One region of the Mesorhizobium sp. M0189 genome, then DNA from elsewhere that is predicted to be linked to it. Evidence: predicted binding sites of a transcription regulator. Region 1 holds the regulator's gene; each other region holds the start of a gene.
The links. The regulator LexA, encoded in region 1, represses DNA repair genes until DNA is damaged. The targets are predictions, from matches to a motif close to TGTTCNNNNTGTGTTCNG.
Positions count from the first base shown of each region.

Region 1 (8,014 bases):
CCAGGCACTGCGCGACATGCTGGGCGGCGCCGCCGGCGCCTTTCGCGACACGGTGCTGATGAATGCCGGCGCCGGGCTGGTGGTGGCCGGCAAGGCGACGACACTTGCCGACGGCATGGTGACGGCGGCGCAGGCCATCGACAGCGGCCGCGCGCTGAAAGTGCTCGACAGGCTGGTCGAGATTTCGAACGGTTAGAACTATGTCCGACATCCTGCGCAAGATCGAGGCTTACAAGCGCGACGAGATCGCGGCGGCCAAGGCGCAAGTGCCGTTTGCCGAGATCAAGGCACGGGCAACGGACGCCGAAGCGCCGCGCGGCTTTCTTTCCGCCCTTGAAGCAAAGCGCCAATCCGGCAGGTTCGCGCTGATTGCCGAAATCAAGAAGGCTAGCCCATCCAAAGGCCTGATCCGCGCCGATTTCGATCCGCCGGCGCTGGCCAGGGCCTATGCGGAAGGCGGTGCCGCCTGTCTTTCGGTGCTGACCGACGCACCCTCTTTCCAGGGGGCGCCCGCGTTCCTCAGCGATGCGCGCGCTGCCGTCGAGTTGCCTGCCTTGCGCAAGGATTTCCTGTTCGATCCCTATCAGGTCTACGAGGCCAGGGCATGGGGCGCCGATGCCATACTGATCATCATGGCCAGCGTCGACGACGCGTTGGCAAGAGAACTCGAAGCGACAGCTTTCGGGCTCGGCATGGACGCGCTGGTCGAAGTGCATGACGAGGCTGAGATGGAACGCGCGCTGCAGCTGTCGTCGCGGCTGATCGGTATCAACAACCGCAATCTCCGGACCTTCGAAACCAGCCTCGAGACCTCGGAACGGCTGGTCGCGATGGTGCCCGCCGACCGCCTTCTGGTCAGCGAGAGCGGTATCTTTTCGCATGACGATTGCCGCCGGCTGGAGCGGAGCGGCATCGCCACTTTTCTGGTCGGTGAGAGCCTGATGCGTCAACAGGACGTGGCCGCTGCAACGCGCCTGCTTTTGACGGGCAAGGCGCCGGCAGAGGCGATCTGAGGATGGCGGCCGCCCTCACCCATCTTGGCGCGCGCGGCGAAGCCAACATGGTCGATGTCGGCGACAAGGCTGAGACGGTGCGCACGGCAGTCGCGGAGGGCTTCGTGTCGATGCGGCCCGAGACGCTGGACATGATCCTCGCCGGCGATGCCAAGAAGGGCGACGTGCTCGGTACCGCGCGTATCGCCGGCATCATGGCGGCCAAGAAGACGCATGAACTGATCCCGCTCTGCCATCCACTGCTGCTGACCAGGATATCTGTCGATATCGAGCCGGACGCAGCTTTGCCCGGCCTGAAGGTCACAGCATTGACCCGCGTCACGGGCAAAACCGGCGTTGAGATGGAGGCCCTGAGCGCCGTCTCGGTCGCTTGCCTGACCATCTACGACATGGCCAAGGCGGTCGACCGCGCCATGGTCATCTCCGGTATCAGGCTGGTTGAAAAGACCGGCGGCAAATCCGGCGACTACAAGATCACCGAAGATGGGGTCACCGAGGCAGGCCGCTGATGGCGCTGGTCCCAGTTGCTGAGGCGCTCGAGCGCCTGTTGGACGGCGCAGCTGCACTGCAGGGCGAACGCGTCGCGCTGCTGGATGCCGCCGACCGCGTGCTGGCGGAGCCGGTTGTGGCGCTCCGCACTCAGCCGCCGTTCAACGCCTCCGCCATGGACGGCTATGCCGTGCGGGCGGCTGATATCGCGTCCTTACCAGCAAAGCTTTCGGTGGTCGGCATGGCGCCGGCCGGAAGCGGCTTTGCCGGGACGGTGCAGCAGGGGCAGGCCGTCCGTATCTTCACCGGCGCGCCGCTTCCCGAAGGCGCCGACACCATCGTCATCCAGGAGAACGTCCGCGATCTCGGCCGCGGTGTCGTCGAAGTGACGGAGCCGACGGTGCAGGGGCGAAACATCCGCCGCCTCGGGCTCGATTTCGCCAAAGGCGACGTCCTGCTGCACAAAGGCCGCCTGCTCGACCCGGCGGCCTTGTCGCTGGCGGCATCGGCCAACCACCCCGAGGTCGGCGTGGTCAAAAGGCCGTTGGTCGCCATCATCGCCACCGGCGACGAATTGCTGCCGCCGGGCAGCGAGCTTGGCCCCGACCAGATCATCTCCTCCAACGCCTATGGTGTCGCCGCCGCCGCACAGTCGGTCCGTGCGCGAGTGCTCGACCTTGGCATCGCGCCGGACCGCAGGGAGGCGATCGCTGCGCTGGTGGAAAAGGCCGTGAAGGCTGGCGCGAACGTCATCGTCACGCTGGGCGGTGCCTCGGTCGGTGACCACGATTTCGTCCATGACGTGCTGACCGGGCAAGGCATGACTCTCGATTTCTGGAAGATCGCCATGCGGCCGGGCAAGCCGCTGATGTTCGGGCGGCTGGGCGACATTCGCTGCATCGGCTTGCCCGGCAATCCGGTGGCGAGCCTGGTCTGCACCCAGCTCTTCCTGAAGCCGCTGCTGGCGCGGCTCGGCGGCCGCGCCTTTCAGCAGGATATGCGTGAGGCACGGCTCGGCGCTGCCATGCCGGCCAACGATCTCAGGCAGGATTATGTGCGGGCTGTTGTCAGCGCTGACGCCGGCACGCTCGTGGCGACGCCGTTCAGCATCCAGGATTCCTCGATGCTGAAAATGCTGGCCGATGCCAACGGGCTGATCGTCCGTGCGCCGTTCACGCCCGCCGCGGCGGCGGGCGCCGCTTGCGACGTGCTGATGCTACGCTGAACCTGCCTCACTCCGAGATCAAGGTCCGGGTCAGCGGATGGTCTGGATCGGCCAAACCGTCGATGATGTTGAAATGATGCCGGTCAGGCTCGACCACCGAACTGGTCGCGGCACCCAGGCCGATCCAGATGTTGGCCAGCAACGCGCTCTGGCGCAGGAATTCGGCGCGCTCGCCGCCGCCGGCCCAGCAGGTCAGGCGGGCCTTGTCCATCGGGCGCAGCAGCACCGGGCTTTCGGCCTGCGCCTCGGCCTCATCGATCGCCAGCGTCTCGTTCATGCCGGTGCGCATGATCGGGCGCAAATCGTGCACACCCGAGATCGATACGACATGGCGAATGCGCCGGACAACTTCGGGCGCCAGCGGCGTCGTCGTCGTAACCATCCGGCTAACAAGATGGCCACCGGCCGAGTGTCCGGTCAGCATCAGCGGCCCTGCGACCATCCCCGCCGCCTTGCCGATCGCCGCGCCGACTTCCTTGACGATGCCGCCAATGCGCATCTGCGGACAGAGCGTGTAGGACGGCATCGCCACGGCATAGCCGCGATCAACAGCGCCAGCGGCAAGATGCGACCAGAAACTCTTGTCGAATGCCATCCAGTAGCCGCCATGGACGAACACCACGAGCCCCTTGGGCTTGGTGGCCGGCAGGAAAAGATCGAGCCGGTTGCGTGGGCCATGGCCATAGGCCATGTCGAGCCGCGCCCGGCCCTCGGTCGAAAGCACGTCGCGAAAAACCCGCGCGGGCTCGACCCAGGCCGCCGGCCAGCGATCGCTGCCGGCTATGTTGGCGCCGTTGGCATAGGCGTTGTCCCAATCGGCAATGTGACGTTCGAACACCCTGCGCCCTCCCCTGGCAATATGGCCTTGCAACGAGCGTGAGCATCGCGCGGCGCGTCGTCGCCAGCCTCACGATTCCAGCTCTCGCATCAATCTCAAGTGACAGCCGCCTTGATGGCGAAGCGCGCATCCTTCCACGCACCGGTGCGCAGGATGTCCTCAAGCACTTCGACGGCCTGCCAGACATCGGCATAGCCGACATAGAGCGGGGTGAAGCCGAAGCGCATGGTCGATGGCGCGCGAAAATCGCCGATCACGCCACGTTCGATCAGCGCGCGCATGATCTGGTAGCCATGCTCGTGCATGAATGAAATCTGGCTGCCGCGTTTTTCCCCGTCGCGCGTGCTTTCGAGCGTTAGCCCGTAAGTGCCGCACTTTGCCTCGACGAGCTCGATGAACAGATCAGCCAGCGCGATGCTCTTCTTGCGCACCGCCGTCATGTCGACATCGTTCCAGATGTCGAGCGCGCCCTTCAGCGTGCGCATCGACAGGACCGGCTGGGTGCCGCACAGAAACCGGCGGATGCCGGTGCCGGCCGCATAGCCTGGCTCGAAGGCGAAGGGCCGTGCATGGCCCCACCAGCCGGTGAGCGGCTGCTGGATGTCGGCAAGATGCCGCTCAGCCGCATAGATGAAGGCAGGCGCGCCCGGTCCGCCATTCAGATATTTGTAGGTGCAGCCAACGGCAAAATCGGCGTTTGCCGTGTCGAGCTCGACTGGCATCGCACCGGCGGTGTGGCAGAGATCCCAGACGATCATCGCCCCGGCTTCCTGGGCCCTGCGCGTCAGCGCCGGCATGTCGCGCAGTTCGCCCGACTTGTAGTTGACGTGGTTGACCAGCACCACGGCGGTGCGTTCGTCGATCAGCTCTTCGATGCTCGGCGCGTCGACCCCCGAGAGGCGCAGCAGCGTATCTTTTCGCGTCGAAACCACACCCTCAGCCATGTAGAGGTCTGTCGGAAAACTGTCGCCCTCGGCGACGATGACCTGCCGCTCCGGCCGCATGGCCATGGCGGCGTGCAGCAGCTTGTAGATGTTGACCGATGTCGTGTCGCAGACCACCGTCTGGCCGGCCGCGGCACCGATCAGGCGCCCGAGCTGGTCGCCAAGTTCGAGCGGCATGTTGAACCAGCCGGCCGTGTTCCAGGCGCGGATGAGATCATGCGCCCATTCTTCGGTCACTGCCTTGCTCAATTCATCGAAAGCGGCACGCGAAGCGGCCCCTAGCGAATTGCCGTCGAGATAGATCACTCCTTGCGGCAGCACAAAGCGGTCGCGCATCGCGCGCAGCGGATCTGCAGCATCCATCGCCCTTATGGCCACGAGATCGGGAATTCCTGTCATGATTTGTCTGCTCCCCAAGATTCACCGCAACGCCGGACACGCATCGACGGCATCCATCGGTCACGAGCGGTTCTCCATTACCTGGTATCGCGCAGCAAGGCTCCACCGGCGACAAGTTGCCTGACCATGCGGTGGAAACCAGGAGCCAAGCCAACCCAAGGTTGGCGTTTTGAGTTCGTTTCGTTCACGGTGCATTGACCAAACCGCACAGTCGATACGGCTTCAATTCCGTGCCCCTTTGCCGGCTGACGGCCGATACCAGTGCCGCCTTCTGGAAACCCAGAGGCCGCAAACGAAAGCAGAATCAAGGCGATGAGGCCCGCGGCGGTGAAAATGCAGCGTCCCGGTTTGGCGAGTGGTATCGTTACCCGAGCCCTAACACATTCATTAAACTTTAAACAGTTGCGGAACACAACTGGAACAGATAGTGTTTGTTCTGGGTTTGTTTTTCTGATTCTGTTGGGGGTCGCTATGCTGACACGCAAACAACACGAACTGCTTATGTTCATCCACGAAAGGCTGAAGGAAAGCGGTATCCCGCCCTCCTTCGACGAGATGAAGGAAGCGCTCGACCTGGCTTCCAAATCGGGAATCCACCGGCTGATTACGGCGCTGGAGGAGCGCGGCTTCATTCGCCGTTTGCCCAACAGGGCCCGTGCGCTGGAGGTGCTGCGCCTGCCCGATTCGATCGCCCCCGGCCTCAATGCGGCACGCAAGTTCTCGCCGAGTGTCATCCAGGGCAGTCTTGGGCAAGGTCCTCGGCAAGGCAAGCCGACATCGTCGCGCGTCCCTGCAGCCGGCAATGACGACGATGTCGTCGCCGCCGTGTCTATCCCGGTGATGGGCCGCATCGCCGCTGGTGTGCCGATCGATGCCATCCAGCACCAGACGCATTCGATCTCGGTGCCGCCGGACATGATCATGGGCGGCGAGCATTATGCGCTCGAGGTCAAAGGCGATTCGATGATCGAGGCTGGCATTTTCGACGGCGACACGGTGATCATCCGCAATGCCGATACGGCGAGCCCCGGTGAGATCGTGGTGGCACTGGTCGACGAGGAAGAAGCGACGCTGAAGCGGTTCCGCCGCAAGGGCGCCTCGATCGCCCTGGAAGCCGCCAATCCGGCCTACGAGACGCGCATCTTCGGACCAGACAGGGTCAAGGTGCAGGGCAAGCTCGTTGGGCTGATCCGCCGCTACTGAGCTGCGCCCTTGGCGCCGGCTTTTGGCTTGTCGGCTCTGCGGTATGGCGGCATGCCCCGCGCCGCGCGTGAAAATTTCCGCTGCACGTGCCAGGGCCGGTATGATTTTTCGACGGCGAAGCGGATTTCGGCGCGTGTTGCCGCTTGTGGATCGAAATAGACGGCCGCACTTCCCGCGCGCGCCAGTTGCCGTTTGGTGACGACGAGGACCAGCCGGTCGTAGTAGCAGGGATTATGGGCGGTGGCGTCGTCGATGACGATCAAGCTGGCAAAGGCGCAGGCTGGCCGTGCAGTATCGCGGTCATTGGCTAGCGCGATGATCGCGCCGGATGGATGCCTGGCAAGGCAGAGACCGTCCGTGCAAATGAACGGCATGCCCGGCGGTAAGTCGGCCGGATCGGCAATGTCGAATTGCGGATCGTTCTTTCCAGGTGTTTCCGGCGCGACGATAGCCTCTGATGTGAGCGCGCGTTTCCAGTTGTCGATGGTGAACTCATTCGGGCGTGCCCGGTTGACCGCGAGTTCACCGCTGCCGATCGGCAGCGCGACGAGCCGTGCGTCCTCCGAGATCAATACATCGGGTACGCGCGTCTGCGTTGTCGTTAGCAAGCCGGCGAGCGCAAAAGGAAGGGCCACGAGCCGCAACCAGGTCGTCGCCATGCTGGCAATGACGAGGGCGATCGTCACCAAAAGGACAGATCTCAGCGAAATCAGCCCGACCGCATCGATCGGCGAGCGCTCGGAGATCCACCCGGACAGGGCGATCATCGCCGTCAGCCCCTTGCCCATCACGTAGAGGAAAGGCCCATCCGCGCCGAACGGCATCGCCAGCGCACTGAGGACGGCGAAGGGCATGACGACCAGTGAGACGATAGGCATGATGGCCAGATTGGCGAACAGGCTGAGCGGCGCCACGCGCTGGAAATGCCATATGGCGAAAAGCGCCGTGGCGCTCCCTGCAATGATCGAGGTCATCGCCAGGCCGCCCATGCCCATCAGTACCTTTCTAGTGGCAAAGCGTAGCGGCGACCGCCGGGGCGGCGGCGTGGTGGCCCCGCCGGCGCGGTAATCGGACCAGCCTGCATAGGCGCCGACAAGGGCCGCCGTCGCGGCGAAGGACATCTGGAAGCTCGGACCGACCACCTCGTGCGGCGACACCAGAATGACCGCGATGGCCGAGATCGCCAGGTTGCGCATGGTGAGCGCGGCCCGGTCGAACAGCACGGCGATAAGCATCACCGCCAACATGATGAAGCTGCGTTCGGCCGCCACCACAATGCCGGAAAAGACGAGGTAGGCCGCAATCGAAAAAAGCGCGGCGGCCGCCGCGTATTTCTTGACCGGCCGTCGCGATGAGAAATCGGGAAACAGCGCAAAGGCGCCGCGCAGCAGCGCCATAATGGTGCCGGCGACCAACGCCATATGCAGCCCCGAGATGGAGATGATGTGGTAGATGCCGGTACGCCGCATCGCTTCGTTGATCTCCTCGGGAATGCCGGCGCGCACGCCGACGATCAGCGCAGCAGCAATCTCGCCCTCGGCGCCGCCGATGCGGCTGCGGATATGGTCGGCGATGGATTCGCGCGCGTCTTCGATCGCGGAAGAAAGCCGCGCGGCAAACGGCATGCTGCCCGACGACACGACTTTCGGATTGCCGAGAAAAAAGCCGCTGCCGCCGATACCGGCAAAATAGCTGTCGAAGGAGAAATCATAGCTGTCGGGCCGCACCGGCCCGGTCGGCGGCAGCAGCCGCACATAGCCGGCGATCTCGGAACCGGCGGTCAGCTCAGCCGGTATTTTCATCGCCGAAACGCGGACCCGTTCCGGCATGTAGCGCAGTGTCGGCCTGGCGGTTGAGATCACATCGATCGTCAGCCTGATGCGGCCGCTCGCCATGGGCTCGA
Region 1 is NZ_JAMYSW010000001.1:454,961-462,974, reverse strand. Features, by position in the region: gene trpD (anthranilate phosphoribosyltransferase) at 1-196, shown strand, start outside; gene trpC (indole-3-glycerol phosphate synthase TrpC) at 201-1,013, shown strand; gene moaC (cyclic pyranopterin monophosphate synthase MoaC) at 1,016-1,522, shown strand; gene NKJ09_RS02205 (molybdopterin molybdotransferase MoeA) at 1,522-2,727, shown strand; gene NKJ09_RS02200 (hormone-sensitive lipase) at 2,735-3,565, opposite strand; gene kynU (kynureninase) at 3,661-4,908, opposite strand; gene lexA (transcriptional repressor LexA) at 5,380-6,111, shown strand; gene NKJ09_RS02185 (ComEC/Rec2 family competence protein) at 6,105-8,014, opposite strand, start outside.

Region 2 (8,014 bases), 200 kb from region 1:
GGGCGGACAGTCCGCCGAAGGCGATCTCGCCAGGCTGGTCAAATCGATCCATCTCGATGCGCTGCGCGCGAACGCACGCGGGCACGCGCTGGCGATCGCGGCTGCTTAAAGCAATTCCAGGAAAAGCGTGAAACGGTTTTCCGACTTGCGTCAAAATAAAAAACTGAGCGGTTCGGCGTTTCCGTGAAACGCTGAACCGTTCCAGGCCTCATCCTTCGCGAAAAATCCGGAAAAGTCTTGCGCACAGTGACAGCCGCCGTCCGCGGCTCGCCTAGCAGAAGACGCTCAGATATCCAGCACTTCCGTCGCGGCGAATTCCGCGCGTTCCTGGATGAAGCGGAAGCGGGCCTCGGGCTTGGTGCCCATCAATGCGTCGACCGCATCCTTGGTCGCCGCCTCGGCGTCGATGACGTCCACCCTGAGCAGCGTGCGCTTTCTCGGGTCCATGGTGGTTTCTTTGAGCTGGGCAGCCATCATTTCGCCCAGCCCCTTGAAGCGGCCGATTTCGACTTTGCCGCGCCCGGTGAATTCGGTGCGCAGAAGTTCGTCTTTGTGCGCATCGTCGCGGGCATAGGCGACCTTGCCGCCTTGCCGGATCGAGTAGAGCGGCGGCACCGCCAGATAGAGATGGCCGCCGCGGACCAGGCTCGGCATCTCCTGGTAGAAGAAGGTGATCAGCAGCGAAGCGATATGGGCGCCATCGACGTCGGCGTCGGTCATGATGATGACCCGGTCGTAACGCAGGTCCTCGTCGCGGTATCTCGAGCGCGTACCGCAGCCCAAGGCCTGGATCAGGTCGGATATCTGCTGGTTGCCGGCCAGCTTGTCGTTACCGGCGCTGGCGACGTTGAGGATCTTGCCGCGGAGCGGCAGCACCGCCTGGCTGGCGCGGTCGCGCGCCTGCTTTGCCGAACCGCCAGCCGAATCGCCCTCGACGATGAACAGCTCGGCGCCGGCCGCTGCATTCTGCGTGCAATCGGCGAGCTTGCCGGGCAGGCGCAGCTTGCGCACGGCGCTCTTGCGCGACACTTCCTTTTCCTGGCGGCGGCGCACCCGCTCGTCGGCACGCGCGATCACCCATTCGAGCAGTTTCGAAGCTTCCTGCGGATTGTCGGCCAGCCAATGGTCGAACGGGTCGCGGATGGCGCTTTCGACGATGCGGATCGCCTCGATCGTCGCCAGCCTGTCCTTGGTCTGGCCGACGAATTCCGGTTCGCGGATGAACACCGACAGCATGCCCGCCGCCGAGATCATCACATCCTCGGATGTGACGATCGAAGCGCGCTTGTTGCCGACCAGGTCGGCATAGGCGCGCAAGCCGCGCGTCAGAACGTTGCGGAAGCCGGCCTCATGCGTGCCGCCTTCCGCGGTCGGAATGGTGTTGCAATAGGAATTTATAAAGCCGTCGCCGCCGAACCAGGTCACCGCCCATTCGAGCGAACCGTGGCCGCCCTGCTTCTCGCTCTTGCCGGCGAACATTTCACGGGTCACCTGGAATTCGTCGCCGAGCGAGGCTTTCAGATAGTCCTTGAGGCCGCCCGGAAAATGGAATTCTGCCTTGGCCGGCGTCGTGTCCTTTTCCTTGATCAGCGAGGGATCGCAGGTCCAGCGGATTTCGACACCGCCGAACAGATAGGCTTTTGACCGCGCCATGCGGTAGAGCCGCGCCGGCTCGAACGCAGCACCCTTGCCGAAAATCTGCTCGTCTGGATGGAAGCGGATCTTCGTGCCGCGCCGGTTGTGCACCTCGCCGAGCTGCTCCAGGCCGGTCACCGGAACGCCTCGCGAGAAGCGCTGGCGATAGAGCTTGCGCCCAATCGCAACCTCGACCTCGAGATGGTCGGACAGCGCGTTGACCACGGAAACGCCGACACCGTGCAGGCCTCCCGAGGTCTCGTAGACCTTGCTGTCGAACTTGCCGCCTGAATGCAGCGTGGTCATGATGAGTTCGAGCGCCGGCTTCTTGAATTTCGGGTGCGGATCGACCGGAATGCCGCGGCCGTTGTCGGTTACAGACAGGTATCCGTCGGCGGAAAGCTCGACATCGATGAAGGTAGCATGGCCGGCGACCGCCTCGTCCATCGAATTGTCGATGACCTCGGCGAACAGATGGTGCATCGCCTTGTCGTCGGTGCCGCCAATGTACATGCCCGGGCGGCGGCGCACCGGCTCCAGCCCCTCCAGCACCTCGATATCGGCGGCACTATAGCTCTCGCTGGCATCGCGGGGCGCCGGCCGCTTCGCCGCCTGCACCAGCGGGTCGGCCGGGCGCGCGGCGCGAGCCGGTTGCGGCTGCTTGCCCAAATTGCCGAAAAGATCGTTATTGTCGTCCATGCCGGTCCTGGATTCCGATGCTGCGAATCACCACCCGATACTGCCACGCTTTTTGCGGGCAGGCGACGGAGGTTCCTGTTACGTTCGAGGATAGAGCCTCTTACTGCAAAACCATTCGACAACCAAGCGGCGGAAATGGGGTCGAAGCTTGGAGCATCGACGCTTTGTAAACCTTGTCCGAAGGTTACGCCGCAAGATTGGCTGAAAAACGATATCCGCGGACTGTCGCTGACCTAGAATGCAGCGAAACCCTCAAGAGGCTGTCGCTTAAGCATGTTGGATTACAGTTCGCTCCTGCTCGCAGCGGCGCTGTCGGGCACGTGCCTCAGCATCACCATGTTTGCGATCTGGTTCACCGCGCCACAGGCACGCTTTGTGCTGACGGTGGCGTGCGGCATTCTCGTGCTCGTCGCCCATGTGGTCTTGTTTTGGCATTACACAAGAGATCCAAGCCCCTGGCTTTGCCAGATCGTGCTTGCTCTTCTCAGCCTCGGCTTCCTGATTATCTGCCTGTCGGCCATGCAATATCTCAGCATGCGCGACTATAGGCGCGCCATCTTGCCGACCTTGGCTGCGATGGCTGTTTGCGCGGGCGCGACGTATCTCGGGTTTGATGGTGTCGGCTTCATTGTCACCTACGCGACGGTAACGGCGCTACTCTCGCTTATCGGGGCGATGTTCTGGATTGAGGGTGGTCATGATCGCCGGATATTGCTGGTCGTATCGTTCCTGAGCGGCGTCTGTGCGCTGTCGTTCGGACTTTGCGGCGCGGTCCTGCTGGTCAAGGGCCAGTGGGTGCTCGGCGTAGCACCGGACAATTGGGCCGAGCGGGTGAATTCCGTCGTAGCCGTCGCCTGCATGACCGGGCTTGGCGCATTAACGCTCTCCCTGCACCATTTGCAGGCGCAGATCGAATTGAAGGCCGAGACGATGACCGATCCATTGACCGGGCTGATGAACCGGCGGGCGTTAACGGCACTCTACGGCGAGCGGGTCTTCGGTCCGTTTATGTCCGTCGCCATGTTCGACCTCGACCATTTCAAAAGGACGAACGACGTATTCGGTCATCCGGTCGGCGACCAGGTCCTGCGCCGCTTTGCCGCCGTCATCAGGAAATACGCCAGAACCGGCGTCGACGCCTTCCGGCTGGGCGGCGAGGAATTCGTGCTCGTCATGTCGCGGATGACGGAAGAAAAGGCCTATGACATTGCGAGCAAGATCAGCGTCGCCTTCGGTACGGAAGTCGTGGCCACCCAGCTTGGTCCGTTGCGAAGCACAGTCAGCGGCGGCATCGGCTTTGGTGGGACGAGCGGCACCGGTCTCGATGATGTGCTGGCCGAAGCCGACGCCGCGCTCTATGCGGCAAAGCGCGCCGGGCGAAATCGCGTCATCGCCCGGGACAGGGCGAGCAAGGCCGACGGGCCGGCCTTGCGTTCTGCCTGATTGAGGCTTCTATCTTCTTGTTAGACCATGATCTTGTCCGAAAACCGGATTCCACTCTTCGGGATCATGGTCTACTCCGCCGCACCCAGATATTCCGACAGCGGCGGGCAGGAGCAGACCAGGTTGCGGTCGCCAGCGACGTTGTCGATGCGTGACACCGGTGGCCAGTATTTTGCCGCCGTATCGGCATCGCCGGCGGGGTAGGCCGCTTCCAGGCGCGAATAGGGATGGGTCCACTGGCCGGCCAACGCCTCGGCGGCGGTATGTGGCGCATTGACCAGAGGATTGTCGGCCAAGGGCCATTCGCCCTTCGCCACCTTGGCTGCCTCGCCGGCTATGGCGATCATGGCTTCGCAGAAACGATCCAGCTCGCGCTTGGGCTCGGATTCGGTCGGCTCGACCATCAGCGTGCCGGCCACCGGGAACGACATGGTCGGCGCGTGGAAGCCATAGTCGATCAGCCGCTTGGCGATATCGTCGACGCTGATGCCGGCGCTGTCCTTGAGCACGCGGGTGTCGAGGATGCATTCATGCGCAACGCGTCCGTTGCGCCCCTTGTAAAGCAGGGGGAAATGCTCGCCAAGCCGCGTCGCCACGTAGTTGGCGGAGATGATCGCCGTCTCGGTCGCCTGCTTCAGGCCGGAAGCGCCCATCATGCGGATATACATCCAGGTGATCGGCAGGATCGAGGCGCTGCCGAACGGTGCCGCCGCCACGGCATGGGCCGAGCCTTCGGTGACGTGTCCGGGCAGATATGGCTTCAGATGCGCCTTGACGCCGATCGGGCCGACGCCGGGGCCGCCGCCGCCATGTGGAATGCAGAAGGTCTTGTGCAGGTTCATGTGGCAGACATCGGCACCGATATCGCCGGGACGGGCGAGGCCGACCAGAGCGTTGAGATTGGCGCCGTCGAAATAGACCTGGCCGCCATGGCTGTGGACGAGCGCACAGAGGTCGCGGGCGCCTTCCTCGAAAACACCATGCGTCGAAGGATAGGTGAACATCAGCGCCGCGAGGTCTTTTGCATGCTCGGCCGCCTTGGCCTGCAAGTCTTCCATGTCGATATTGCCGTCCTCGGTGCAGCGCACGACGACGACACTCATGCCGGCCATGGCCGCACTTGCCGGATTGGTGCCATGCGCCGAGGACGGGATCAGGCAGACGGTGCGATGGCCTTCGCCACGCGACAAATGATAGCCGCGAATGGCGAGCAGCCCTGCATATTCGCCCTGGCTGCCGGCATTGGGCTGCAGGGTCACCGCGTCGAAGCCGGTGATCTCCGCCAGCCAGCCTTCCAGCTCGTCGATCATGGCGCGATAGCCTACCGAATGGCTCGCCGGGGCAAAGGGATGCAGGTTGGCGACATCGGGCCAGCTTACCGGCATCATTTCGGCGGCGGCGTTGAGCTTCATGGTGCAGGAGCCGAGCGGGATCATGGCGCGGTCGAGCGCCAGGTCCTTGTCGGACAGCCGGCGCAAGAAGCGCATCATGTCGGTTTCCGAGTGGTTTTCGCGGAAGACGGGCTGGGTGAGGAACTCCTTGCCGCGCGGTTTTCCTGGCATGGAACTGCCGGCGGCAACGCCGGCCTTGGCGCCGAAAAGTGCTGCGATCGCCTCCAGATCGGCCTCGGTGGAGGTCTCGTCAAAGCTGATGCCGACATGGTCGGCGTCGATGACACGCAGCAGCCGGCCGGTCTTCTCGGCGGCGGCGGCAAGTGCGGCGGCTCTGCCCTTCAGTTCCACGGTCACCGTGTCGAAGCGGCTTCCGCCGAGCACCGAAACGCCTGCTGCCTTGAGGCCGGCAGCCAGGCGGTTGGCCAGCGTGTGGACGCGGCCGGCAATCGCCTGCAGCCCGGCAGGGCCATGCCAGATCGCATAGGCCGTCGCTATGTTGGCGAGCAGCGCCTGTGCGGTGCAGATGTTGGAGGTCGCCTTGTCGCGGCGGATATGCTGCTCGCGTGTCTGCAAGGCCAGGCGATATCCGGGACGGCCCTTGCTGTCCGTCGACTGGCCAACGAGCCGGCCGGGCATCAGCCGCGTCAGCCTGTCGGACACGGCGCAATAGGCGGCGTGCGGCCCGCCAAAGCCCATCGGCACGCCAAAACGCTGCATCGGGCCGACGGCGATGTCGGCGCCAAGCCTGGCTGGCGCGTCGGTCAGCGTCAGGCCCAACGGATCGGCAATGAAGACGACCAGCGCGCCGGCAGCGCGGGCCTTGTCGATCGCTGCCTTGTGATTGCCATAGACGCCGAATGTATCGGGCCAGGAGACCAGCAGGGCGGCGGTGTTGTCGTCGATCACCTCGCCGTCGACCTCGATGCCGAGCGGTTCGGCGCGGGTGCGAACGACGTCCAGCGTCTGCGGGTGCGGCGTGCCGGCCAGTGCCACCTTGGTGCGCTTGTCGCGATGATGGCGCAGCGCAATGCCGACCGCTTCGGCCACCGCCGTCGCCTCGTCGAGCAGCGAGGCCGACGCCACCGGCAAGCCGGTCAGCTCGGTGACCAGCGTCTGGAAGTTGAACAGCATTTCCAGCCGGCCCTGGCTGATCTCGGCTTGGTAAGGCGTGTAAGCCGTATACCAGGCCGGGTTCTCGAACAGGTTGCGCTGGATCACCGGCGGCACGTGGACGCCATGATAGCCGCTACCGATGAAGCTCTTCAGCACCGTGTTCTTTGCCATCGTCGCCGCGAGCTCGGTCAGCGCTTCCGCTTCGCTTGCAGCGGCGGGCAAGGCCAATGGACGGTCGAGCCGGATCGACTTCGGCACTGCCTGGCTGATCAGCGTCTCGACCGAGGGAACGCCGATCGTGGCCAGCATGGCTCTGACGTCTTGGAGGCCCGGGCCGATATGGCGAGCCGAGAAGGGGTAGGGTGCTGCGGTCATCTTGCTGGTCCTGCTATCAACCAATATGGGCTTTGTAAGCGGCTTCATCGAGGAGGCCGTCGAGCTGGCTCTCATTGGCCAGCTTCATCTTCCACAGCCAGCCGTCGCCGGTTGCCGCCGAATTGACGAGCGAAGGATCGGCCGACAGCGCGGTGTTGGCTTCGGTGATCTCGCCGTCGACTGGTGCGTAGACGTCCGATGCCGCCTTGACCGATTCGACCACCACGGCCGTATCGCCCTTGGCCAGCTTTTTCCCTGGCTCAGGCAGTTCGACGAAGACGAGGTCACCGAGCTGCTGCTGCGCGTAATCGGTGATGCCGACGGTGGCGATGCCGCCCTCGACGCGAAGCCATTCGTGATCTTCGGTGAAATAGGTCTTTGCCATTGAAATCATCCTTTGCGGTAGCGATGGGGCGTGAAGGGCAAGGGGTGGATGTCGACCGGGATTTTCGTCCCGCGGACATCGGCGAACAGTCTTGTGCCGGGCTTGGCAAGCGGCGTCCGGACGTAGCCCATTGCCACCGGATGACCGGCCGAGGGGCCGAAGCCGCCTGAGGTGACATGGCCGGCAGGGTTGCCGTCGGCGTCGAAAAGGGCAGCACCGGCGCGCACCGGCTGGCGGCCGTCCGGCTTCAGGCCGACGCGTTTTTGCGCCGGGCCGCGCTCCAGGATGGCGCGCAATGCATCGGCGCCGATGAACGCGCCAGAGGCGCGAACCTCCTTGGGGATGGCCCACATCAGCCCGGCGCTGGCCGGATCGATCTCCGGCGTGATGTCCAGCCCGTGCAGGCACAGTCCTGCTTCGAGCCGCAGGCTGTCGCGGGCGGCAAGGCCGATCCACATCACTCGCTCGTCCTCGAGCAACCTGGTGACGAGGGTTCGCGCGTCCGCTTCCGGCAGGCCGATCTCGAAACCGTCTTCGCCGGTATAGCCCGACCGGCTCATGAACCAGTTTTCGCGCGGCTCGATGCCGTGCATGAACACCAGCGAACCGGTCTCGATGCCGGCGCGGGAAAGGGCAGCCCATGCCTCGGGGCCCTGGATGGCCAGGAAGACGCGGTCGAGCGCGTCCACCTTCACGTCGAAATCCTCGGCAAGTTCACGCAGATGCTTTTCGTCGGCGGCGGCGTTGCCGGCATTGGCGACCATCATGAAGCGCTCGACGCCGAGCCTGGTGACGATCAGATCGTCGAGTATTCCGGCGGCCTCATTGAGGAAGAACGTGTATTTGGACTGGGAAACCTGAAGCGCGCCGGCATCGAACGGGCAGGCGCGGTTCAGAAGCGCTGCTGCGCCCGGGCCGCTGATTTCGAACAGCTTCATGTGCGAGATGTCGAACAGGCCGGCATGCTCGC
Region 2 is NZ_JAMYSW010000001.1:251,223-259,236, forward strand. Features, by position in the region: gene NKJ09_RS01200 (DUF2336 domain-containing protein) at 1-109, shown strand, start outside; gene parE (DNA topoisomerase IV subunit B) at 286-2,334, opposite strand; gene NKJ09_RS01210 (GGDEF domain-containing protein) at 2,608-3,777, shown strand; gene gcvP (aminomethyl-transferring glycine dehydrogenase) at 3,849-6,659, opposite strand; gene gcvH (glycine cleavage system protein GcvH) at 6,676-7,044, opposite strand; gene gcvT (glycine cleavage system aminomethyltransferase GcvT) at 7,050-8,014, opposite strand, start outside.
Region 2: a site for LexA is predicted at 2,405-2,422, ahead of parE (DNA topoisomerase IV subunit B). Genes of this name have one in related genera too.

Region 3 (8,014 bases), on a different contig from region 1:
GGTGCTGTCGGTCGGGCTGCTGCTGCTGTCGATGCTGGCGGCGGTGACCGGGGTAATCCTCGATTCGGTGTCGCGCGGCCGGGCCGAGCAGAAGCGCATCTTCTATCTGTCGATGCCTTCCGGTCGCGTCGAACGTGAACGTGCAAGCGCCCTCGCGACTTTGAAGGCCGGACCGGGCAAGACCCCGCGCGCGGCCTAGAGCCTGAATGGGACGCCTCGCCCGCTTCATTTTCGCCGGCGGCATCGGCTTCGTCGCCGACGCGGCGGCGCTTTGGCTGGTGCTGACGATAGCGCCGCTCGGACCATTCGCGGCTCGCATCATTTCGATCGGTTTTGCCCTGTCCGTCACCTGGTTGATCAACCGCCATCTGACGTTTTCGCCTTCCAGCCGCGGCATCGCGCAAGAGGGCGCACGCTATGGCGGCGTCGGCATTGCCACCAGCGTCGTCAATTATCTCGTCTATTGCGCCATCCTGTTCGCGCTGCCGACGGTGTCGCCGCTCATCGCCCTTGCGGTCGCCTCGCTGATTGCCATGGCGCTGTCCTTCCTCGGCTATTCCAAGCTGGTCTTCGATCGCTGACGGCACATCGCATTGGGATCTGCGCCAAACGAAGCGCAGCCTCATCATGACCTTGGCCGATTGGCAGAAGCCGCCGATTTCCTTATATCGCTGTCGTCGATGCATCGGCGCGAAAATCGGAATCGATTTTCGGACAGCACGATGCATGGATTCAAAAGTGTTGGAGCGTACTTTGTGCATCCAAGTGGATCGCTGCAAGTGCGCCGGAGAGCTGCCATGCCCCTGAAAGTCGCCGTCCAGATGGACCACATCTCCACCGTGTCGATTGCCGGCGACACGTCGTTTGCGCTGTCGCTGGAAGCGCAGCGGCGCGGCCACCAGCTGTTCCACTACACGCCCGACCGGCTGTCGCTGCGCGACGGCAAGGTGTTTGCCCGCATCGAGGCGATGCAGGTCCGCGACGAGAAGGGCAGCCATTATTCACTGGGCGAAGAAATCCGTACCGATCTTTCGGAGATGGACGTCATCCTTTTGCGGCAGGATCCGCCCTTCGACATGAACTACATCACCACCACGCATATCCTCGAGCGCATCCATCCGAAGACGCTGGTGGTCAACGACCCGGCCTGGGTGCGCAACAGCCCGGAAAAGATCTTCGTCACCGAATTTCCCGACCTGATGCCGGACACGCTGATCACCAAGGATCCGCTCGAAGTCGCCGCCTTCCGCAAGGAGTTTGGCGACATCATCGTCAAGCCGCTCTACGGCAATGGCGGCGCCGGCATCTTCCACCTGCACGAGGCCGACCGCAACCTCGCCTCGCTGCTCGAAATGTTCGGCCAGATGTTCCGCGAACCCTACATCGTGCAGCGCTACCTCAAGGAGGTGCGCGCCGGCGACAAACGCATCATCCTGATTGACGGCGAGCCGGTCGGCGCCATCAACCGCGTGCCGGCCGAGCACGATTCGCGCTCCAACATGCATGTCGGCGGCCGCGCCGAAAAGACCGAGCTGACAGAGCGCGAACGCGAGATCTGTGCCCGCATCGGCCCGTGGCTGAGGGAGCGCGGCTTCATCCTCGTCGGCATCGACGTCATCGGCGACTACATGACCGAGATCAACGTGACCTCACCGACCGGCATACGCGAAGTGAAGCGCTTCGGCGGCGCCGACATCGGCAGCCTGTTCTGGGATGCGGTGGAGGGCAAGCGTAACTAGTCTCGCTTCGGAGCGGCCGCGTTGCAACCCATTGGAGCCGCTGCGTTCAGCCGTTCCCCAAATGTTCTTGCCTTCGCCGGAAATCTGTGGTTGTCTCCGGTGACGCCGTTCGCGGCATGATCGCAAGGGCTTGGGGCAAGCCTGCAGCCGGGGTGAAGACATGGTGGCGCGGGTTCGCACGGTTGCTTTCCAGGGCATCGAGGCCGTGCCGGTCGACGTGCAGGTGATGATCGCGCCGGGCAAGGTCAACATGCACATCGTCGGCCTGGCCGACAAGGCTGTAGCCGAAAGCGGCGAGCGGGTGCAGGCGGCGCTGCATGCATCCGGCCTGTCGATGCCGTCGAAGAAGGTCACCGTCAATCTGGCGCCTGCCGACCTGCCCAAGGAGGGCAGCCATTACGATCTGCCGATCGCGCTCGGTTTGATGGCGGCACTCGGCGCCATTCCGGGCGACATGCTGGCCGGCTATGTCGTGCTTGGCGAATTATCGCTCGACGGCACCATTGCCGCGGTGGCCGGCGCGCTGCCGGCGGCGATCGGCGCCAATGCCGAAGGCAAGGGCCTGATCTGCCCGTTTGCCTGCGGGCCGGAAGCGGCGTGGGCCGGCAAGGATTTCGACATATTGGCGCCGCGCAGCCTGATCGCCATCGCCAATCATTTTCGCGGCACGCAGGTTCTGTCGCGGCCGGAAGCCGGCATCCACGCCTCGGCGCGCGACTTGCCCGACCTTGCCGACATCAAGGGCCAGGAGACCGCCAAGCGGGCGCTGGAAGTGGCGGCGGCCGGCGGCCACAATCTGCTGATGGTCGGGCCGCCGGGGTCGGGAAAATCGATGCTGGCCCAGCGGCTGCCGTCGATCCTGCCGCCGCTTGCGCCGAAGGAATTGCTCGAAGTCTCGATGATCGCGTCGGTGGCCGGCGAACTCGGCGAAGGAAAGCTCACCGACCGGCGGCCGTTCCGCGCGCCGCATCATTCGGCCTCGATGGCGGCGATGGTCGGCGGCGGCTTGCGCGTGCGGCCGGGCGAGGCCTCGCTTGCCCATCACGGCGTGCTGTTCCTCGACGAGTTTCCCGAATTCTCGCCGCAGGCGCTCGATGCGCTGCGCCAGCCGCTGGAGACCGGCGACTGCATGATCGCGCGCGCCAACCATCGCGTCACCTATCCGGCGCGCATCCAGCTGGTCGCGGCGATGAACCCGTGCCGCTGCGGCATGGCCGGCGAGCCAGGCTATCGCTGCCTGCGCGGCGACCGCTGCCGCACCGACTACCAGGCGCGCATTTCCGGCCCGCTGCTCGATCGCATCGATCTCAGGATCGAGGTACCGGCGGTTTCGGCCAGCGATCTGATCCGGCCGGACCGGGCGGAGAAGAGTGCAGCCGTGGCACTGCGCGTCGCTCGTGCCCGTATGATCCAGCGTGAGCGTTTCGAGCGGCTCGGCGCGACCTCCGCCACCACCAACGCGCATTGCTCACCGTCGGTTATCGAGGAGATCGCCATGCCCGATGCCGCCGGCCTGTCGCTACTGAGGGACGCCAGCGAAAAGCTCGGCTTTTCGGCAAGAGCCTACCACCGCGTCTTGAAGGTGGCGCGGACGCTGGCCGATCTCGAGGCCAGCGAAACGGTCGGCCGCATCCATCTGGCCGAGGCGATTTCCTACCGCATGAGCTCGGAGCGGATGGCACAGGCGGCGTAGTGCTTCTGCTGCTCGCTGGAAGTACGGTTGCGGGTTCGCGCCCGATGATCGCATATGTTACGGTCATGCACCTAACCGGGGCTGAGGCGGGGATGATTTCTGTTTCGCCGGCACGCAGTGCCGAAGACTTCGAGACCATGGCCGGGCTTTGCCGCAAGCTTGCACAATGGGATGTCGACGCCGTGCAGCCTTACGGCGTCTCGGAGGAGGACGTGAGGACCATCTTCCACCCCGAAAGGAGCGGCAGTTCGCTGGCAGCGAAGTTCGGCGCGCCAGATGCCATGGCGTTTATCGCGCGATCGGAGAACCTACCGGCGGGCTGCCTCGCCTTGACCAGTTCGACGACCATACGGCGGAGATTCACAAGTTTTTTGTCGACGCGTCGTTTCGCGGAAAAGGAATCGGCCGGGCGCTGATGGGGGCCGCGCTGGCGGAGATCCGGAAAGGCCGAATCCGGACGGTATTGATCCACACGACGTTCTACATGAAAAACGCCATTGCCGTGTATGAGTCGTTCGGCTTCAGGCCCTGCCCGCCCTTCCGTGAAACCCCGGAGCCGGTCAGACATACCGATATTTTCATGTCGTGCTCGATCTCGCCCGCGTGAGGTTAGAGGCAGTCCGCGGTGTGGAGGACGCGGCGTCCCTCGACTTGCCCTATTTTTGGAAATCGAACCTGGGCCCCGATGATCCTCTTCCTGAGGCGCATCGTCAGAATGGGCGTTGGCGCACTTCATGCAGGACCCCTCCCGGCCCTTCGGGTCACCCTGCCCTCAAGGGGAGGGGGACGCCGGCTCCCGCGCCTTCGCTTCAGGCGCCTTGCTTCGCCTTCAGTTCCAGCCGCCGCGCGTGCAGCACCGGCTCGGTGTAGCCGTTGGGCTGGACGCGGCCTTTGAAGACGAGGTCGCAGGCGGCGAGGAACGCGATTGAATTGTTGAAGTCCGGTGCCATCGGCCGGTAGAGTGGATCGCCTTCGTTCTGGCGGTCGACGATCGCCGCCATGCGTTTCATCGTTTCCATGACCTGATCGGGCGTGCAGACGCCGTGATGCAGCCAATTGGCGATGTGCTGCGAGGAGATGCGCAGCGTGGCGCGGTCCTCCATCAGGCCGACGTCGTTTATGTCAGGCACTTTCGAGCAGCCAACGCCCTGGTCGATCCAGCGCACGACATAGCCCAGAATGCCTTGCGCGTTGTTGTCTAGCTCCTTCTGGATGTCTTCAGGCGACCAGTTCGGCCGCCTTGCTACCGGCACCGACAAGATGTCGTCGAGCCTGGCCTTGGGCCGGCTTTTCAGCGCCTTCTGCACGGCCTGGACATCGACCTTGTGGTAGTGCGTGGCGTGCAGGGTTGCCGCCGTCGGCGACGGCACCCAGGCGGTGTTGGCGCCGGCCTTAAGGTGCGCGATTTTCTCGGCCAGCATCGCCGCCATCAGGTCGGGCATCGCCCACATGCCCTTGCCGATCTGGGCGTGGCCGGCCAGCCCGCATTCGAGCCCGGTATCGACGTTCCAGGCTTCATAGGCGGCAATCCAGGCGGCCTGCTTCATGTCGCCCTTGCGGATCATCGGGCCGGCTTCCATCGAGGTATGTATCTCGTCGCCGGTGCGGTCGAGGAAGCCGGTGTTGATGAAGACGACGCGGTCCCTGGCGGCGCGGATCGCCTCCTTGAGGTTGACGGTGGTGCGCCGCTCCTCGTCCATGATGCCCATCTTGATGGTGTTTTTCGCCATGCCGAGCAGCGCCTCGACGCGGTCGAAAATCTCGACGGCAAAGGCAATTTCCTCCGGCCCGTGCATCTTGGGTTTTACGATATACATCGAGCCGGCGCGAGAATTGGCGCGGCGCCCGTTGGGGCCAACATCGTGCAGCGCGATCAGCGCCGTCAGCGCCGCATCCATGATGCCTTCCGGCACCTCATTGCCGTCGCGGTCCGATATCGCCGGATTGGTCATGAGGTGGCCGACGTTCCTGACCAGCATCAGCGAGCGGCCGGGCACGGTCAGCGTGCCGCCATCGGGCGCGGTATAGGTGCGGTCGGGGTTGAGCCTTCGGACAAAGCTCTTGCCGGCCTTGGTGATCTCTTCAGCCAGGTCGCCCTTCATCAGGCCGAGCCAGTTGCGGTAGACCAGCACCTTATCCTCGGCATCGACGGCCGCCACCGAATCCTCGCAGTCCTGGATGGTTGTCAGCGCCGATTCCAGCACGACATCGGCAATGCCGGCCGGATCGGTGCGGCCGATCTGGTTGTTGCGGTCGATGGCGATTTCGATGTGCAAGCCATTCCTGACCAGCAAGACGGCTTCGGGGTCGGCGGCATCGCCGCGATAGCCGGCAAACTGCTTGGGGTCGGCAAGCGTGGTGGCGCCGCCGCCCTCGCCCAGCCGCAACATGCCGTTGGCGACCGAAAGCCCGTTCACGCCGGCCCATTTGCCTGTCGTGAGCGGCACCGCCTCGTCGAAGAAGCTTTTCGCCCAGGCGACGACCTTGGCGCCGCGCGCCGGATTGAATTTGTTGCCTCGCTCGGCGCCGTCCGTCTCCGGGATGGCGTCGGTGCCGTAGAGCGCATCATACAGTGAGCCCCAGCGCGCATTGGCGGCATTCAGCGCATAACGCGCATTCATCACCGGCACCACCAACTGCGGCCCGGCGACCAGCGCGATTTCCGGGTCGACATTTTCGGTCGTCACGCTGAAGGCCGGCCCCTCGGGCAGGAGATAGCCGATCTCGCGGAGGAAGCTCTTGTAGGCCTCCATGTCGACGGGCGCGCCATTGTCGCGGTACCAGCGGTCGAGCTTGTCCTGCATGGCATCGCGTTTTTCGAGCAGCGCCCGGTTTTTTGGCGAGAGATCATGGACGATCGCCGAAAAACCGCTCCAGAATGCCTCCGCTTCAATGCCGGTGCCCGGCAACGCCTCGTTCACGACAAAATGGTGAAGCTCGCGGGCAATCCGCAATCCGGCGATCTCGACGCGATCGGTCATCAGGGCTTCTCCAGACGAAAGGCTAGGCCGGGCCTTTGGCATGTCGCGGTTGCAGGGTCAATTCGGCATAGGTGAAGGTAGGGCGTTTTCGCCGTTGCAGGAGCTGCCAATCTCCCCACTTGTGGGTGAGATGCCCGGCAGGGCAGAGGGGGGCGTGAAGGATCGCCGACCTTGCCATTTACGACCAGCCGCAAGTCTGAGGTGTTACCGCGAAAGACTGAGACGTTGGCGGGACAGCGCCCCCCTCTGTCCTGCCGGACATCTCCCCCTCGAGGGGGGAGATCGGCTAATCACACCGCCATCCTTGGCCTGCCCGACGCGACCGCCACGACATGCGCCTCGATGAACATGCGCTGGCCCTCGACGGTGGAGACGCGGAACTCGCTGGCGATTTCGATCTCGGCGCTGTCGGTGCCGGCGTCCTTCGCCCGCCCGGCGGCAATAGCGCGCACATCTCTCTCCGCCGCGGCGATCGCCGCCGCCTCGTCGTTGAAATCGCGCACGCTTTCGCCTGAGGCGACACGGAACAGCCCTTCCTTGGGCTGGCTGACCCGCGCCTCGGCCGAAACCCGGACCTGGCCGACGACGGCGCCGAGCGCATTGGCCACATCGGTATCCTCAGGCACCACGCAGTCATTGCCGACCAGCTCGGCCAGGCCGGCATAGTGCAACGGCGCCGAGGCGCCGAGGCCGATGACCGGACGGTCGAGCGCGACGCTGAGCCGGGCGATGCCGGGATGGGCGTCGACGGCGCGCTGGACCAGCGCGTGGGCGACGGTCGCCGCGCCATCCAGCCCATCCTCGGCGAAGGCGGTCTCGAGGATGACTTCCGCCGACAGGCGGGTCAGCGTGGTCAGCACCCGTTCCGAGATCGCCTCCGGCGAGGCGGCGATGAACTGGCCGCGGCCGTCACGCCTGCGCGCGAACAGCTCGGCACCCAGACGCGCCGCAGCCAGATCCCAATTGGCCTGCCTGCCCAGCACATGCGCGGCATCCGACGGCGTGAAGCCGGCGACATGCACCAGCCCGCGCGACACCAGCCGGTTCAAGGTGGCGTTCTGGGCATTCGAAGTCAGCAATCTGTCGAGAGCCTGCGGCACGGCACCGATCAGCTCGTAAAGCTTGGCTTCGGCACCGGTCAGTCCGGCCGCGAGCCGCTCCGGCACGCCGGTGCGCACCGCGAGGCGGCCATCCATGCGGCCGGGATTGGGTGCGCGCAGCTGGCGTTCCAGTTCTGATGTGACCGCGTCGCCATGCATCATGCCGGCCAGCGCCAGCGGCACCAGGCGGCGCGGCCCGAGCAGGATCTTCGGGTTGAGCGCGCCGTCCTCCAGCGCCACTTCGGAATCGCCGCCGAGGCCAAAAGTGCGCATGGCGACGGCCTCGACCATGGTGCGGAAGCCGCCGACGGTGGCGCCTTCCGGATCGAGCCGCGGCCGGCCCTTGTCCAACACCGCGACGTCGGTGGTGGTGCCGCCGATATCGGAGACCACGGCATTGTCGAGGCCGGTCATGTGGCGGGCGCCGACAAGGCTGGCGGCCGGGCCGGACAGGATCGTCTCGATCGGCCGCTGGCGGGCAAAGGCGGCCGAGACCAGCGC
Region 3 is NZ_JAMYSW010000028.1:32,254-40,267, forward strand. Features, by position in the region: gene NKJ09_RS29970 (glycosyltransferase) at 1-199, shown strand, start outside; gene NKJ09_RS29975 (GtrA family protein) at 207-581, shown strand; gene gshB (glutathione synthase) at 798-1,739, shown strand; gene NKJ09_RS29985 (YifB family Mg chelatase-like AAA ATPase) at 1,900-3,432, shown strand; gene NKJ09_RS29990 (hypothetical protein) at 3,525-3,848, shown strand; gene NKJ09_RS29995 (GNAT family N-acetyltransferase) at 3,752-4,039, shown strand; gene NKJ09_RS30000 (malate synthase G) at 4,242-6,413, opposite strand; gene NKJ09_RS30005 (hydantoinase/oxoprolinase N-terminal domain-containing protein) at 6,704-8,014, opposite strand, start outside.
Region 3: a site for LexA is predicted at 1,791-1,808, ahead of NKJ09_RS29985 (YifB family Mg chelatase-like AAA ATPase). Genes of this name have one in related genera too.